Regions from separate parts of the Nonomuraea sp. bgisy101 genome, predicted to be linked through region 2. Evidence: riboswitches for the same ligand, from Rfam matches in the RefSeq annotation. Region 2 holds a riboswitch; each other region holds the start of a gene.
What was found. Region 2 has a riboswitch for cyclic di-AMP ahead of AC3EO4_RS50805 (C40 family peptidase). Riboswitches for the same ligand answer to the same signal wherever they lie in the genome.
Positions count from the first base shown of each region.

Region 1: it holds a riboswitch for cyclic di-AMP, as region 2 does, so the genes downstream of both, AC3EO4_RS34790 (hypothetical protein) here and AC3EO4_RS50805 (C40 family peptidase) in region 2, are expected to answer to the same signal.
Region 3: it holds a riboswitch for cyclic di-AMP, as region 2 does, so the genes downstream of both, AC3EO4_RS51050 (CHAP domain-containing protein) here and AC3EO4_RS50805 (C40 family peptidase) in region 2, are expected to answer to the same signal.
Region 4: it holds a riboswitch for cyclic di-AMP, as region 2 does, so the genes downstream of both, AC3EO4_RS23080 (coiled-coil domain-containing protein) here and AC3EO4_RS50805 (C40 family peptidase) in region 2, are expected to answer to the same signal.

Region 1 is NZ_JBYITD010000022.1:19,266-23,357, reverse strand. Features, by position in the region: gene AC3EO4_RS34795 (alpha/beta fold hydrolase) at 1-789, opposite strand, end outside; gene AC3EO4_RS34790 (hypothetical protein) at 830-1,678, opposite strand; cyclic di-AMP (ydaO/yuaA leader) riboswitch at 1,834-1,968, opposite strand; gene AC3EO4_RS34785 (hypothetical protein) at 2,286-2,657, opposite strand; gene AC3EO4_RS34780 (roadblock/LC7 domain-containing protein) at 2,681-3,052, opposite strand; gene AC3EO4_RS34775 (hypothetical protein) at 3,082-3,888, opposite strand; gene AC3EO4_RS34770 (roadblock/LC7 domain-containing protein) at 3,890-4,092, opposite strand, start outside.
Region 2 is NZ_JBYITD010000052.1:39,361-43,452, reverse strand. Features, by position in the region: gene AC3EO4_RS50815 (branched-chain amino acid aminotransferase) at 1-59, opposite strand, end outside; gene AC3EO4_RS50810 (3-isopropylmalate dehydrogenase) at 268-1,320, opposite strand; cyclic di-AMP (ydaO/yuaA leader) riboswitch at 1,421-1,565, shown strand; gene AC3EO4_RS50805 (C40 family peptidase) at 1,734-2,222, shown strand; gene AC3EO4_RS50800 (hypothetical protein) at 2,464-2,586, opposite strand; gene serA (phosphoglycerate dehydrogenase) at 3,026-4,092, opposite strand, start outside.
Region 3 is NZ_JBYITD010000053.1:29,045-33,136, forward strand. Features, by position in the region: gene AC3EO4_RS51040 (Gfo/Idh/MocA family protein) at 38-997, shown strand; gene AC3EO4_RS51045 (tetratricopeptide repeat protein) at 978-1,418, opposite strand; cyclic di-AMP (ydaO/yuaA leader) riboswitch at 1,549-1,683, shown strand; gene AC3EO4_RS51050 (CHAP domain-containing protein) at 1,699-2,406, shown strand; gene AC3EO4_RS51055 (DMT family transporter) at 2,859-3,857, opposite strand.
Region 4 is NZ_JBYITD010000012.1:25,848-29,939, reverse strand. Features, by position in the region: gene AC3EO4_RS23090 (DinB family protein) at 1-480, opposite strand, end outside; gene AC3EO4_RS23085 (cytochrome P450 family protein) at 616-1,851, opposite strand; gene AC3EO4_RS23080 (coiled-coil domain-containing protein) at 1,928-2,881, opposite strand; cyclic di-AMP (ydaO/yuaA leader) riboswitch at 2,885-3,025, opposite strand; gene galT (galactose-1-phosphate uridylyltransferase) at 3,093-4,092, opposite strand, start outside.

The DNA of each region.
Region 1 (4,092 bases), on a different contig from region 2:
GTGGCCCATGCCGGGGAAGGTCATCAGCCGCGCGCCGGGGATCGCGGCGGCCGTGGCCCTGCCGCCGGAGACCTGCACCAGCACGTCGGCCTCGCCGTGGACCACCAGGGCGGGCATCCGCAGGCGGCCCAACCCCTCGGTACGGTCGCCCGAGGCCAGGATGGCGGCCAGCTGCCTGGTGGTCCCCGCGGGATCGTAGTCGCGGTCGTAGGCCAGGCCCGCGAGCTTCGCGATCCGCTCGCGGTCGAGCTCGTAACCGGGTGAGCCGATCACCGTCCAGACCTCCAGGGCCCGCTCGATCGCGGCCTGCCGGTCGGGAGCGGGAGCGGAGAACAGCGCGGCCGTCGCCTCGGGGGTGGGCGGCCCCGCGTCGGGGCTGGGGGTCGACATGATGGAGGTGAGCGTGAGCACCCTGCCGGGATGCGCGATGGCGAGCGCCTGAGCGATCATGCCGCCCATCGAGACGCCCAGCACGTGGGCCGCGGGCCAGCCGAGGGCGTCCATCAGGCCGGCCGCGTCGTCGGCCATGTCGCTCAGCAGGTAGGGCGCCGCCGCGCCCGGGGTGAGGTCGGGCACGCCCGCCTCGGAGAAATGGGTGGAGAGCCCCACGTCGCGGTTGTCGTACCTGACGACGTGGTGGCCCCTCCCGGCGAGCAGTTCGCAGAACTCGTCGTCCCAGTGGACCAGCTGGGATCCGAGTCCCATGATCAGCAGGAGGGGCCTGTCACGGGGGGTGCCGAAGGTGTCGTAGGCGATCTCGATACCGTTGGCATGCGCCTTGAGCGTCACGCGAAACAGAATCCCATTCTGTTTCGCGCGGCGGCAAGGCCTAGCGGGAGACGACCTTGCGCAGGTGGCCGCGGCCCAGGTAGCCGACGCCACCGACGATCGCCAGACCGCCGATGAGGGCGAGAGCGGTACCGGTGTGGCCGTTCTCGTCCGTGGTCTCGGTACGGGCGGCGGTGGTGGTGGCGGCGCCCGTGTCGAACGAGGCGGGCTGGACGGACGCGCCGCCCTGCGCCTCTTCCTCGGCCTTCACCGCGGCGATCCGCTTGGCCTCGGCCTTCTTGGCCTCCTCGGCCTTCTTCGCCTTGGCGAGGGCGAGGAGGTCGACCGGCGGCTTGGCCGGGTTCCTGTCCTTACGGCTCCACGCACCGGTGGAGAAGGCGACGGGGTGGTTCTTCTTGCCCACGCCGTTGCCCCACTTGGTGATGACGTACTGGATCTTGATGTGCCCCTCGCCGCCGATGCCGTCCACGCCCAGCGTGTCGGAGTTGAACCTGCCGCCGGTGAGCTCGGCGAAGGTCTTGGCGTCGAGGTCGAGCATGATGCCGTTGTTCGAGGGGTTGCCGGGACCGCGGTCGCCGACGAAGAAGGGGGCCTTCTTGCCCTTGTAGACGACGTAGCCCTCGGTCATGAGGGGCCAGCTCGGGCTGGCGATCAGACCCTTGCGCATCGGAATGCCACTGGCGGGCAGGCCGGTGTCACCGGCGCGGCCGGAGGCGTCGTCCCAGTAGTAGGAGGCGGTGGTGGACCCCTGGAGGAGGGTCCGCTGCTGGGTGACCTGGCTGATGTCGGGCCCAGAGGGCTCGGCGAGAGCGGCGGCGGCACCGGTGCCTACGGCGAGGGCGGTGGTGACGAGCAGGGCGGAAACGCGCATGCCAAAGCGGCGGGTCATGAAAGTCCTTTGTGCGAGGGAATGGGCAGTCCGCGCTCGAATGAAGATCAGGCAAAGGCGTAGCCGGGCATGGGCCTAACAGTCGCTACGCAAAGGAGAGCGCGAAGAAGCGGGGGAAAGCGCCGCTCAGTTTGGGGGGTGGTAGTACACGAGTGTGGTCCTCTCCATCTCGCCTACCGGGTTAGCTGACGGGTTCGGGCGTGGAGATGCCCTACCGGCACTGGGCCGGATTCACCCCAAAGAGATGGGTCCCCGGTTCCCGCGTTCGCGGGATTCGGCGCCGACCAGCCTGCTCTTCCTTGTGAAGGGCACGTCACCGGTCGGTAACGCAATGGACTCTAGGCGCAAACCACCCCAAAGGCAAAAGCAAAGCCATGAATCGGAAAGAAGATCTACCTTTTATCGTCACGAATCGACAGGCCCAGAAGACACGAAAACCCCTGCGAAACAACGGGTTTCACGGGGTCCGGCATGGTAAATCGATCAGAAGTCAAAAATCATGGAAGAGTCATGGTCGAACGCCGGATTCGGCACGGCGCGAGGGGCGCGGCCCAGGCCGTACGGCACGCCCCGTGTCCGCCGCGCCGCGGACACGGGGCGCGGTCCGTCAGACCTCGAGCTTCTCCTCGATCGAGCGCAGCTGGTGCCGCGCCATCGCCAGGTTCGCCCTGCCGCGGTCCAGCGCGAGGTAAAGGAACAGTCCCTTGCCGCCCCTGCCGGTCATCGGCCTGATGATGTGGTACTGGCCGGTCAGCGTGATGAGAATGTCCTCGATGGTGTCCTTGAGGCCGAGGGAGTCCATCGTGCGCATCTTGGCCTTGACGACCTCGGTGTTGCCCGCGGCGGCCACCTGCAGGTCCAGGTCCTTGGAGCCGCCGAGGGCGCCCAGGGCCATGCCGCTGCCGTAGTCGACCACGACGGCGCCGAGAGCGCCGTCGATCGCCATCATCTCCTTGAGGGAGACGTCCATGCTCGCCATGCGTTCCTCCGTGTGGATGTGAGTCACTTTCGCGATGCGATGGCGGCAACACTCGCCGCCGTCTTGCGACCCTCCAGCCGCAGCAGCCCCAGGTTGGTGCCAGGGTCGGCCAGGACTGTGAGGACGATCGTGGGGCCGGCCGCGTAGAAGGCGGCGAAGCCCGCGGTGCCCGAGATGAGGGTTTCCTCCAGGGCGCCCTTGCCTGCCAGGATGGCCATGCGCTTGCTGAGCGCGAGGAGGGCCGCCGAGAGCGCCGCCGTCTGCTCGACGTTGCCGCCCGTCAGGTCGCTGGCGATGGTCAGCCCGTCCACGCTGCAGGCGATGCTCCCGCTGACGTCGGGAGTGCGTTCACGCAGGAGCACCATCTCTCTCAGCACCTCGTCCCGCAGCTCCACCGGTGGCCTCCTTCTGAGTGAGGGGAACCTCACGACAGCTCCTCCAGCGCCTTCTTCAGCCGGATCAGCAGGTTGATGTCGGTCGGGTCCGCGGTCACCACGGGCCCGAGTGGCAGGGCAGGAGCGTCGGGGTCGGGCCGCGGCCGCGACTCCTCGTCCCGGCCGAGCCGCCTGGGCAGCGGCGGCGGCATGCCCTCCGAACGTGCGAGCAGCCCCGCCGCGGCAAGGCGGCGTACGGCCAGCAGCGTCGCGTAACCGGGTCTGCCGAGCTTCATCGCCAGTTCCAGTGGGGTGGCCGCGCGGTCGGCGTGGACGAGGATCTCCCACTGCAGGTCGTTCAGCACGACGCGATGGCCGGGCAGCCGCCTGACCGGTGCCACGGGCGCTGTGTCCACGTCGGCCGACGGCCAGATCCCCGTCAACTGAGCCCTCCTCCGCCCGCACTCGCGGACGATCTCCTCGACCTCGAAGTACCAGTGGGAGCCCAGCCAGTGCCGCTCCCCCGGCCGGAACTTGGGCCTGGTCCCGGTGACGGGCAACAGGAAGTAGGCCGCGTCGAGCACCGCGCCGAGCACGCAGTGCTGCAGCTCGCCCTTGGTGACCATGCCGTCCTCGACCAGGCGCGCGCCGCCGCCCTCTCGCTGGGCCCTGCGCAGCGCGGGAGCCGAGACCCTGCCGCTGGCGATCAGCACGTCCTCGGCCCTCGGTGTGTCCGCGCACTCCATGTAGGTGACCCGTCCGGCGTCCATGAAGATCGTGCCCGCCCGCCCCACCCGCAGGGCGCCCGTCGAGCGTTGCCTCGCCAGCCCGGCGAGCAGCGTGTCCAGTACCGGCATGTCACTTGGTCAACTGTCCTGAGATGGCCTGCAGTCGGTAGCGGGCAAGGGCGAGGTTGGCTCGCTCCTTGTCCAGCCGCACGTAGAGGACCAGCGGCCCCTCGAACGGCGACACCAGGTGGCGCACCAGGTGGTGGCCCTTGTCAGTGGTGACGAGCATCTCGTCGACGCGGATCGTTCCATCCGGGGAGCTCTGGGCGAGCC
Region 2 (4,092 bases):
GCAGTGCGAGCGTGGTCGGAGAGCTGCACATCGAAGCTGAGCTTCTGAGCGGTGGTCATGACGGAAATCCTTCTCTTTTCGCGAGATTTGCCCTGAGTCCATTTTGCGATGAACCGGGTAACGGGAACTTACAGCAAACGCCTGGCGATCTCGCGAGCCGCCAGGCGCTCAATGTGGTATCCAGGCGGCTACGCGCTCGCCGGATCCAGGACAGTATGGACCCGGCCGAAGGGCGCCAGGCCGCCTGTGGTGCTGAGTGGCAGGCGGTCAGGCGCCGCCGGCTACTCGTGCGGTGATGTCGTCACCGATCTCGTGCGTCGTACGGCCGGCCCATCCGGCCAGGCGTTCCACGATGTCGTCGGCGACGGCCTGCTCGACGCGGGCCGCCTCCTCGGTCAGGCCGAGGTGGTCGAGCATCATGGCGACGGACAGGATGGTGGCGGTCGGGTCGGCCTTGCCCTGGCCCGCGATGTCGGGCGCGCTGCCGTGGACCGGCTCGAACATGCTGGGCGCGGTCCTGTCGGGGTTGATGTTGCCGCTGGCTGCCAGGCCGATGCCGCCGGCGATGGCGGCGCCGATGTCGGTGATGATGTCGCCGAACAGGTTGTCGGTGACGATCACGTCGAAGCGCTCCGGCTGGTTGACGAAGAACATCGAGGCGGCGTCGACGTGCTGGTACTCGGTGGTGACGTCGGGGAAGTCCGCGGCGACCCGGTTGAGGGTGCGCATCCAGAGGTCGCCCGCGTAGGCGAGCACGTTGGTCTTGTGGACCAGCGTGAGCTTCTTGCGGGGACGCTCGGCGGCCTTGGCGAAGGCGTAGCGGATCACACGCTCGACGCCGAAGGCGGTGTTGAGGGAGTCCTGGGTGGCGACCTCGTGCGGGGTGCCGCGACGCAGGACGCCGCCGGCGCCGGCGTAGAGGCTCTCCGTGCCCTCGCGGACGACGATCATGTCGATGTCCTCGGGGCGGGTGTCGGCCAGCGGGGTCTCCACGCCGGGGAAGAGCTTCACCGGGCGCAGGTTGACGTAGTGGTCGAGCTCGAAGCGGAGTCGGAGCAGCAGGTCGCGCTCGAGGATCCCCGGCGGGACGCTCGGGTCGCCGATCGCGCCGAGCAGGATGGCGTCGTAGCCGCGCAGTTCCTGCAGGGTTTCGTCGGTGAGGGTCTCACCGGTGGCGTTGTAACGGGTGGCACCCAGATCGTAGTGAGTGGTGTCGATCTTGGCGCCGACCGCCTCCAGGACCTTGAGCCCTTCGGCGACGACCTCGGTGCCGATCCCGTCACCGGGAATGACGGCCAGACGAATGTTGCGCGACTCCATGGCCGGTACCTTACCGGGTCGTCTCGGCTGTCGAACACCGCATCTCATTTTCCGGACACGGCGTTTTGTCGGGTTTGCGGTCTTTTGACCCTTTCGTTAGAGTCCCTGCCAGCCTAATCCGCTGCGACGTTCGCACGGAGCCGGGGACCCATTCCCCCTTGGGGCGAATCGGCACCCCCATGCCGTAGGGCGGCTTCCACGCCCGAGCCCGTCAGCTAACCCGGTCGGCCCCGTGGAAGGACATTCCCCTGTCTCGCATCGTCACGGCCGCCGTCCTCGGTGGCCTCCTCGCCGCAGGATCAGCCGCCGCCGCCTCCCCCGCGTCGGCCACCCCCATCCAGGTCGAGACCCTGAAGAGCCAGTCGGTCCAACCTGACGACACCAAGCCCGTACAGGGCGACCCCGCTCGCACGATGACCATCACCGGAGCGGACATCAAGAAGGCCCAGCTCAAGCAGATACCCAAGCCCGCATGGCAGATCGCACTGAAGTTCGCGATGTCCAAACGGGGCACCCCGTACGTCTGGGGCGGCACCAGCCCGAGCGGCTATGACTGCTCGGGACTGATGCTGAGGGCCTACGAGAAGGCGGGGATCGAGCTTCCCCGCGTGGCACGCGACCAGTACCAGGCATTCGACAAGAAGATCAAGTGGGAGAACCTGAAGCCCGGCGACCTGGTCTTCTTCAGCAACCTCGGGCACGTCGGGATGATCTCCAAGGACGGCTACATGGTGCACGCGCCGCGCAGCGGCGACGTGGTGAAGGAGGAGAAGCTCAGCCCGTGGCGCCGCCAGGCGTTCGTCGGCGCGGTACGGCCTGACCCGAAGGGCGTGGCGCAGTCCCGGCGACTGGTCGAGGTGAAGACCGAGGCGGCCCCCATGTCGCTGCGGGCCACCTTCTAGGCCCGGGCCGCCGAACTCGCGGGAGGTTCCAGCACTCCGGCCCCACGACTGGCACGGAGACACAAGGACTCCCTGGCGCTGTCGCATGACGGAGAACACCGTCAGCGGCCGCGAAAGACGTGAAGATCCGAAGGCTCCCGGAGACACCCCGTTCCGCGGAGCCTTCCGGAGGCTCATGCGCGTTCGAAGGTGGGTGGGTTCACCCCGGTGGAGCAGGGGGAACTCCACCGGGTGGCCCCGTTCAGCGGGGGGAGGGGGAGCCGCCGTTGTCCCTGCGGTCCAGCGCGGTCTGGACGGCCTCCGCCGCCTCCTCGTCGTGATCTTCGGCGCGGTTCCATGGATACATGTCGTACACGTGACTCATCTCTTTTCGCGGACGCGAGTGGATCGGACGTCGGATCCCGGTCGCGAATCCGACCGGGCCTGGTCTCGTGCGGTCCGGATCACGGACCGGACGGAGGGGGCTTAAGGCCGACACGACGCCGCTCACCGCGACGGGTGGCCGACCTGCCCTAACAGGCCCCGTCGCGGCTGGTAAGAATGACGAGTACCCAGCGCATCCATTCCAAAGTACCTGGCACGGCCCCGGCTGTCTCGTAGGACGTCCGAATATCTCACTATTTGAGACGCCGTTGCGGTGGCGCGCGAGCGCTCACGAGGAGCGTCCCCTGGACGGAGGGCGGCCGGTGGCCACGGAGGCGCGTGGCACGGCGTGCCGTACGGCGCAGGGAACCGGGAGATGACGGCAAGAAGAACGCCCTCCCGCGCCACAGGGCGGGAGGGCGTCGTGACGCGAGCGGCCGTCAGTCGGTGAGGTCCACCGAGCGCCCGCTGTCGGCGCCGATCTCGCCCACGATCTGGTCCACCACGTCGGCGGGGATCGCCGAGTCGACGGTCAGCGCGATCAGCGCCTTGCCGCCCTTGACGTCCCGCGCCACCTGCATGGAGGCGATGTTGATGCCCTTCTCGCCCAGCAGGTGACCCACGACGCCGACGATGCCCGGCCGGTCGGTGTAGGTGAAGAAGGCCAGATGGTCGGTCGGCTCGATCTCCATCTCGTAGCCGTTGACCTCGACGATCTTGGTGACCTGGCGCGGCCCCGAGAGCGTGCCCGACACCGAGACGGTCCGGCCGTCGGCCAGCACGCCGCGGACGCCGACGACGTTGCGCCAGTCGGGGCTCTCCGAGCTGGTGACCAGCTCGACGGTCAGCCCGCGCTCCTTGGCCAGCAGCGGCGCGTTCACGTAGGTCACCGCGTCCTCGATGACGTCGGTGAAGACGCCCTTGAGCGCGGCCAGCTCCAGCACCCGCACGTCCTGCGAGGCGATCTCGCCGCGCACCTCGATGTCGAGCTTGGTGGCGGTCTCACCGGCGAGCGCGGTGAACACGCGGCCCAGCTTCTCGGCGAGCGGCAGGCCGGGCTTGACTTCCTCGGCGACCACGCCGCCCTGGACGTTGACCGCGTCGGGAACGAACTCGCCGGCGAGGGCGAGCTTGACGCTGCGCGCGACCTGCGTGCCCGCCTTCTCCTGCGCCTCGTGCGTGGAGGCGCCGAGGTGCGGGGTGGCGACGACCTGGTCCAGCTCGAACAGCGGGCTGTCGGTGCAGGGCTCCTTGGCGAACACGTCGAGGCCCGCGCCCGCCACGCGGCCCTCCTTGATCGCGGAGTACAGCGCGGCCTCGTCGACGATGCCGCCGCGGGCCACGTTGATGATCCGCACCGACGGCTTGACCTCGTGCAGTTCCTTGTCGCCGATGAGGCCGATGGTCTCCTTCGACTTCGGCAGGTGCACGGTCAGGAAGTCGGCCGTCCTGATGACCTCGTCGAGGCCGGCCAGCCTGACGCCCATGGCCGCGGCGCGGGCCGGAG
Region 3 (4,092 bases), on a different contig from region 2:
GTGATGGGAAGATCGATCACCGATAGAGAGGACTCTCATGCGTGACTTGGGTTGGGGAATCGCGGCCACGGGCGGGATCGCCAGGACGGTCGGCGCGGTCATCGCCGCGGAGCCCGGCATGCGGGTCGCCGCCGTGGGCTCCCGCGACCAGGGCAGGGCCGCCGAGCTGGCGGCGACGCTGGGGGCCGAGTCGGCCTACGGCTCCTACGCGCAGCTGTGCCAGGACCCGGCGGTGGACGTGGTCTATGTGGCCACCCCGCACGCCCAGCACCTGGAGGTGGCCGAGGCGGCCATCGCGGCGGGCAAGGCCGTGCTGTGTGAGAAACCTCTCACGGCGAGCCTGGCCGACGCCGAGCGGATGGTGGACCTGGCCAGGCAGGCTGGCGTGTTCCTCATGGAAGCGATGTGGATGCGCTTCAACCCGCTGATCAGAGGGCTGCTGACCGAGGAGCGGTTCGGGGCGCTGCGCTCTGTGCAGGCGTCGTTCGGGTTCGTCATGCCGTACGAGGAGCGGCATCGGCTGTGGGATCCCGCGCTGGGCGGCGGAGTCCTGCTGGACCTGGGGATCTACCCGTTCGGGCTGGCGCAGCTGCTGCTCGGCGAGCCGGCTGAGACGCATCTCACAGGATCGCTCGGTCCCTCGGGCGTCGACGCCGAGGTGGGGGCGCTGCTGACCTACGAGGGCGGGGCGCGGGCGCTGCTCGACACGTCCCTGCTCAGCCCGCTGGCCAACACCGCGACCGTGGTCGGGACGGAGCTGCGGGCCGACATCGCCGCGCCGTTCTGGGCGCCGCAGCGGATCCTGCTCTCAGGGCCCGGCGTCGAGCCCGAGGAACTCGTCCTTGACCCGGCCATGAACGGCTACGCCGAAGAGGTGCGCGAGGTACGGCTGGCACTGGCCGAGGGCAGGACGGAGAGCGCGATCATGCCGTTGGAGGAGAGCCTGGCGATGATGCGGATGCTGGAGGACGCGCGGATCAGGCTAGGCGCTCGCTAGCGCGGGCGGCGGCCTCCTCGTGCCCCGACCCCGCGGCCATGAGGAAGTGGGCCCGGGCCCGCTCCGGCCTGCCCTCCCTGTCCTCGAGCAGGCCCAGGTTGAACATGGCGCGCGGGGCCGCTTCCGGGTGGCCCGATTCGACAGCCTTGGTGTACCACCGGCGCGCGACCTCGGTGTTGCCGCAGCAGTCCTCCAGGACGCCGAGGTTGAACTGCGCCCTGGGTGTGGCGGCCCTGCCGTACCAGTGGCGAGCCTCGTCGAGATGGCCGCTCTCGTCCTCGATCAGCGCCAGGTTGAAGGCCGCCCGCTGGGCGGCCGCGGGATGACCCGATTCGATCGCCAGGAGATACCATCGCCGGGCTTCGTCCGGACGGTGTCCGTCTTCCCGCAGCCCCCTGTTGAACAGGTCCTGTGGCGACATGTCCTGACCGTAGATGATCGACGGACCTTTATCAATTTGTAAGCTACTTGCCTCATGTATTACCTTAGGCTCACTCAAGGCATAAACCGGGCAATCCGGACATTGCCAGACATTGCAATCATCACAGGTTCACCTGTGACCGCTGAATCCGCACCACGCGGAACCGGGGACCCAATCTCTCTGGGGTGAATCGGCACATCGTGCCGTAGGGCAGCTTCGCGTCCGAACCCGTCAGCTAACCCGGTAAGCGGCAGGAAGCTAGCAAGGAGTTCCCCTTCACATGGCAAAGCACAGCCGTAGCCGTGCCCCCAAGCTCAACTACGCGCATGCCGCGCTGGGCGCAGTCGTCATCGCCGGCGCGCTCGTACCCACCCAGATCGCTCAGGCCGACAAGCTCCCGCTTGCCGACAGCCCCCGGGTAGCCGCCCTCGCAGGCGCGCCCAAGGAGGACGCGGCCAGGGTCAGCGCCGCCGGCAAGGCTCAGACGAAGGCCATGCCGAGCGCTGCCGCGGTTCTGGCCGAGGCCAAGAAGCAGATCGGTATCAAGGAGAACGCCGCGGGCGGCGGCACCAAGTTCCAGAACTGGTACGTCAACTCGCAGCGCGCCAGGGAGACCGTCGCCAGGGACGGCGGCAGCGTCACCGCCTACGCCAACGCCGCGTGGTGCGCGATGTTCGTCTCCTGGGTCGGCGAGCAGACCGGCGCCCGTCCGCAGGTCGGCTGGGACGCCTACACCGTGGCTCACGCCAAGTGGTTCAAGGCCAACAAGCGCTGGGGCCAGACCCCCAAGCCCGGAGCGGTCGTCTTCTTCTCCTGGAGCGGCAGCAAGAGCCTCGACGACATCAACCACGTCGGTTTCGTCGAGAAGGGCAACGGCGACGGCACGATCTCCACGATCGAGGGCAACACCGGCAACGGCGTCGTCGAGCAGCGCGTCCGTCCCACGTCGCAGGTCGTCGGCTACGGCTACCCCACCTACTCGGGCTGACGATTCCGCCGCACTCCCCCGGCCCTGTTGCCAGGTCGGCCCGATGATCGAACCACGACTCATCGGGCACGTCTCCTGGTAACGGGGGCCCACCACGGGACCCGGGGCGGCCGCCGTCAGGGCCCTCGCCACGCGGGGCGCCTCGGCTCTCCCGCTTTCCAGCGGCGGGCCCCCTCCCCCCACCGCACGTGCCGTGTCCTCCCCCGGCCTTCCCCCCCGACGACACGCGTCCGGTCGCGGCGGGTCCAGGACACCTTCCCCTCCCGTCTCCGGCTGCCCCTGACCGGCGTCTCCGGCCAGGTCCCCCCTCCGTCGAACCCCTTTCGATGCGGTCCAGCGGCGCGCCGCGTCCGTCGCGGCCACCGCGTCGCCGATCCAGGCGTCCCGGCGCTCACGAGCGTCGAGTCAAAGGACCGTCGAGCCAGAGGAACGTCACGCCAGAGGACATCGCGTCAGAGGAAAACGGCGCGGCCGAACCGGGTCTCAGCCGGTCTTCCCCCTGTGGTGGGCAGCCGGACGACCCTGAGCACGCCGATGAGGATCAGGGCGAACCCGACGACCTGGCCGAGCGGCGGCCATGTGCCGCGTGCCGCGTAGACGTAGGCGAACCCGGCCACGGTCTCGACGTTGATGAGCATGCCCGCGGCCGTGGGCGACAGCCGGGCCGAGGCGACGTTCCACAGGCCCGTGGCCGCCCACGACACCACGACACCCAGCACGAGCACGGCGACGACGAACGCGGCCAGGTCCGGACTCTCCCCGGACGGGCCGGAATCGGGCGACAGTTCGCCCGACAGCGCGGCCACAGGAAGGCCGGCCAGCGTGACGACCCCCGTGCCGAGGCCGATCACCGTGGACCAGCCCCCGCCCGGCACCTCGGGGTGGCGGCTCAGGAAGCGCGCGTTGGCCAGCCCGTACCAGGTCCACAGGAGGACGGCGCCCACGGCGGCCAGCAGGCCGAGCACCTTCAGCCCGAGCGGCCGGTCCTCGGTGGGGGCGGCCCCACCCAGCTCCAGCGCGTTCACCACGGTCAGGCCGATCGCCACGAGCGTCACCGGCATGACGAGCGAGCGCCACCGGTAGGCCCCCGACAGCGCGTTGCCGAGCAGTGCCACTGTGACGGGGATGCAGCCGATCACGATGTCGGTGACCGGCGCGCCGACCAGCTCGATGCCGACGACGAGCAGCAGGTAGTACAGGACGTTGCCCGTCAGCGCGAACGCCAGGGCCACTCGCCAGTGCCGCCGCAGCAGGCGCCACAGAACACGCCCGCCGAAGGCGAAGAGCACCAGGGAGACCAGGCCGTAGGCCAGGTACCTGCCGACCGTCACGGCCACCGGGCTCCAGCCGGGCAGCAGCACCGGTATCAGGAAGGCCAGGCCCCAGATGAGGCCGGCCACCGTGCCGGCGGCGGAACCCACGGACTGTTCCCGCCGGGTGAGACCTCCCATGCGCTCCCCTCCTTCCCTCTTCCGCTACCCAGGTCAGCGGATGGCCGCCCCCTGCTGAGCGGCGGGGGCCACGCCGAGTCGCACGGCGGACGCCACCCCGAACCGCACGGTGCATGCCACGCCAAACCGCACGGCGGGCACCACGCCGAGTCGCACGGCGGACGCCACGCCGGGCCTCGGCTCACTCGTCCGGGCTCACGCCCTGTGCGGCGGCGATCACGCCGTGGACGGCCTC
Region 4 (4,092 bases), on a different contig from region 2:
CTCGCGCAGCAGGTCGGCGTGACCGTTGTGGCGGGCGTACTCCTCGATCATGTGCACCATGATCCAGCGCAGTGACACCTCGTTGCCGTGGCGCAGCGTCCTGCCGATCGTGTCGAGCGGGAGGCCCGCCGACACCTTCCTGGCGTAGGCGATCTCGGCGCGCCAGGCCTCCAGTGCCTGCTCACCCGTCATCGTGGCGATGTCGTCGAAGGCGTCGTCGGGCCGGTCGGGCGTCGAGTGCAGGCGCGGGACGTCCTCGCCCATCAGGTGCCTGCGGAACCAACTGCGCTCCACGTCGGCCATGTGGCGCAGCAGGCCGAGCAGCGACAGCGTGGACGGCGCCGCCGAGCGCTCGCGCAGTCGGTCGTCGGTCAGGCCCGCGCATTTGATCGCGAGCGTCTCACGGTGCCAGTCGAGCCAGGCGTCGAGCATCTCCCGCTCGCCCGCGACGAACGGGGTGATCATCCGAGTATCAGTCATAACGTGTGATTATGGACCCGCCGTCAAGTACGGCGCGCCCTGACGGCCGGCGTGGGGGATGGGATGCTCGCGCGGCTCCACCACCGGCTCGATCGCCGGCCGTCGTAGCGATCTTCCTCGGAAAGCGGAACGCGGTCAGCCGTCCAGCAGCACGGGGAGGCTCGCCAGGCGCCACGACATGGGCAGCGGCTGCCGTTCCAGCTTCTCGGGAGCCACGGCGAGACGCAGGCCTGGAAAGCGCGACAGCAGCCCGCTGAAGGCCACCTCGCCCTCCTGGCGGGCCAGGGCCGCTCCCAGGCAGTAGTGCAGGCCGTGTCCGAAGCCCACGTGGACCTCGCGCCTGCTGTCGGGCTCCCGGGCGATGTCGAGCCTGTCGGGGTCGCCGAACCTGCGCGGATCGCCGTTCGCGCTGACGATCAGCGCCATCACGGGCTCGCCTCGCCTGACCACCGTGCCGCCGACCTCGACGTCCTCGGCGGCGTAGCGCATGCGCGTGCCGTGGACGGGTCCGCACCAGCGCATGAGCTCATGGACGGCGCGCGGCACCAGCGACGGCTCCGCGCGGAGTCTGGCGAGCTGGTCGGGATGGGTGAGCAGGGCGGCGGCGCCGTTCCCGATCAGGTGGGCGGTGGTCTCGTGGCCCGCGAGGACGAGCGTGAGCACCATGGTGATCAGCTCGGTGTCGGTGAAGCGGTCGCCGTCCTCGTCGTGGGCTCTGATCAGCCCGGTGAGCAGGTCGTCGGCGGGCTCGGCGCGGCGACGGGGGATGAGGTCGCGGATGTACTCGACGACGCCGACGAGCGGCTCGGCGAGGGCGCCGGGCTCCATCGTCGTCATGCGAGCGCCCCAGACCCTCCACTGGGCGCGGTCGGCCTCAGGGATGCCGACGAGCTCGCAGATGACGGTGATGGGAAGCGGGTAGGCGTACTCCTCGACGAGGTCGACCACGCGGTCGGTCGGCAGCGCGTCGAGGAGCTCGGCGCTGATCTCCTCCACCCTGGGCCGCAGTTCCGTCACCCGCCTGGCGGTGAAGGCGCGCGAGACCAGCCTGCGCAGCCTGAGGTGGTCGTCGCCGTCGAGATCGAGGATCCCGTCGGTGAGGTAGCGGGCGTATTCGGGCGGGACGCCTCTGGCCTGTGTCAGCTTCTCCCGCATGTCGGTGACCTCGGCGCCGGGCACGTTGCCGGGGTCGTTGACGAAGCGGTGGTCGCTCAGCACGGACTTGACGTCGTCGTACCGGGTGACCAGCCAGATCGGGGTGTCCTGCCCGGGGAAGGAGGCGCGGAGGACGGGCGCCTCCTCCCTGAGCTGGGCGAAACCCCTGTACGGATCGGTCAGCAGGCCGGGGTCCATCAGGTTGACGGTCTTCATGAGCGCCTCTCGTGACCGGAAGGATGAATCTGGTCATCGAGTCAAACGTACGCTCGCCGCCGACCCCCTGCAAGGATCAGTTCATCGAGATGTGCACGTGGTCGTAGTGGTTGGCGGTGATGCTGCCTCGGTCGGACATCGCCCGCCAGCCGCTGCCGCTGTTGATGCGCTGCCGCCAGATCACGTACTTGATGCCCAGGCGGCTCTGGTTCTTCATCGCCCACGCGGCGACCTGGTCGCCGAGCGTCCTGTTGGCGGCCGTCGGAGTGGCGCCGCCCGAGCTCATCATGAAGTCGCAGGCGCGCCCGAGCGGATGCTCTCCGCTGCCGCCCGACCGGTAGCAGCCCACCTCGAACGGCAGCGCGAACGACTTCTTGATCGTGTCGCGCATGAGCCTGGTCCGCGGCGTGATGTTCTCCGAGCCTGTGGGCAGCTCGGGCGCCCAGCTTCCGTCGCTCTTGCGCCCCGGACCCGTCGGCACGAGGCCCTGCAGCTTCTTCTCGATGTCCTTGATCATGCCCTCGGCCTCCTTCCGGTCGTCGGCGACCTGGTCGGCCTCCGTCTTGATCCGGTCGGCGAGCGCGATCGCGTCGGTGGCGGCCTGCTTCTTGGTGTCGCGGGCCGCGGCGACGCTCTTGACCACGGCATCCTGCTCGGCGCTCATCTGCTCGAGCAGCGCGGCGGTGTTGAGGTCGGGGGTGTAGAGCAGCATCGGCAGGTCGGGGGTGCTGGCCTGGTAGCGCATCTCGGTGATCTTGGAGGCCTCGGCTTCGGCCTTGGCCAGCGTCTGCTCGGCCGTCGCCAGCCGCTTCTTCGCCGTCTTGGCGGCCTTCCGGGCCTCGGCGAGCGAGACCCGCTTGGCGTTGTAGCGCTCGATGAGCTTGTCGACCTTGGTGTTGAGCTCCTTCAACTCGGCGCGCAACGTGGGCTCGGACGGCTTGGGGGCAGCCGAGGCCGCCGTCGCGGAACCGATGATGAGGGACAGCGCGGCAAGAGCACCGCATGCGAAACGAGACGTGGGGGACGCCACGAACGATCCTCTCCGTCTGCCGGCCGGGTTAGCTGACGGGTTCGGGCGGGAGATGCGGCCCTACCACAGACGTGGATTCACCCCAGGTTCTTGGTGGGTCCCCGGCTCCCGGGCGACGCGCCCGGGATTAGGCATGTAACGGCTGTGAAAGCCGACGAAAAGGGATGTTAGTAGTAAACCAGCGGTAATGCGACCTAAATCGGACACCAAGTCAGTGATCTACCTGAGTGCGCAGAAGCCGCGCGGCCTCCTCCGGCAGCACGTCGTTGACGAACGCCCCCATCGCCGACTCCGAGCCCGCGAGGTATTTCAGCTTCTCCGGGGCTCTGCGGATGCTGAACAGCTCCATGTGGAGATAGGCCAGGTCACGACCCTGCCGCACGGGGGCCTGATGCCAGGCGGCGACGTACGGCATGACCACGCCGAACAGGCCGTCGAGCGCTCTCAGCACACGGGTGTAGACGGGACCGAAGGCGGCGCGCTCCTCCTGGGTGAGGGCGGCCAGGTCGGGCACCTGGCGGTGCGGGTAGAGGTGGACCTCGAACGGGTAGCGGGCGGCGGCCGGCACGAACGCGGTCCACAGCTCGTTGCCGGCGACCACACGCTCGCCCGCGCGCTCCGCGGCGAGCACGTCGGCGAACAGGTTCGGCCGGCCCGCCGCGGCCGCCAGGTGCCGGCGGGTGCGCGGGGTCACGTACGGGTAGGCGTAGATCTGGCCGTGGGGGTGGGCCAGCGTGATGCCGATCTCGGCGCCCCTGTTCTCGAAGCAGAACACCTGCTCCACACCGGGGATCGCCGACAGCTCGGCCGTGCGGTCGGCCCATGCCTCCATGACCAGCTCCACCTGCTCGTCGGAGAGGGCGGAGAAGGAGGAGTCGTGGTCGGAGGTGAAGCAGACCACCTCGCAGCGCCCGACGCCAGGGCGCACCTCGCTCAGGCCGCCTGGATCGGTGTAGGAGCCCAGGTTGGTGGAGAAGCTGGGGAACCTGTTCTCGAAGACGACCACGTCGTAGTCCGGCGCGGGGATCTCGGTCGGCATCCCGGGCCTGGTCGGGCACAGCGGGCACTCGTTGGCCGGAGGCAGGAAGGTGCGGGTCTGCCGGTGGCCCGCCATCGCCACCCACTCCTCGGTGAGCGGGTCGTAGCGCAGCTCGGAGGCGACCGGCCTGGGCGGCAGCTCGCGCTCGTCGATCGCGCTCCTGTCGGCGTCG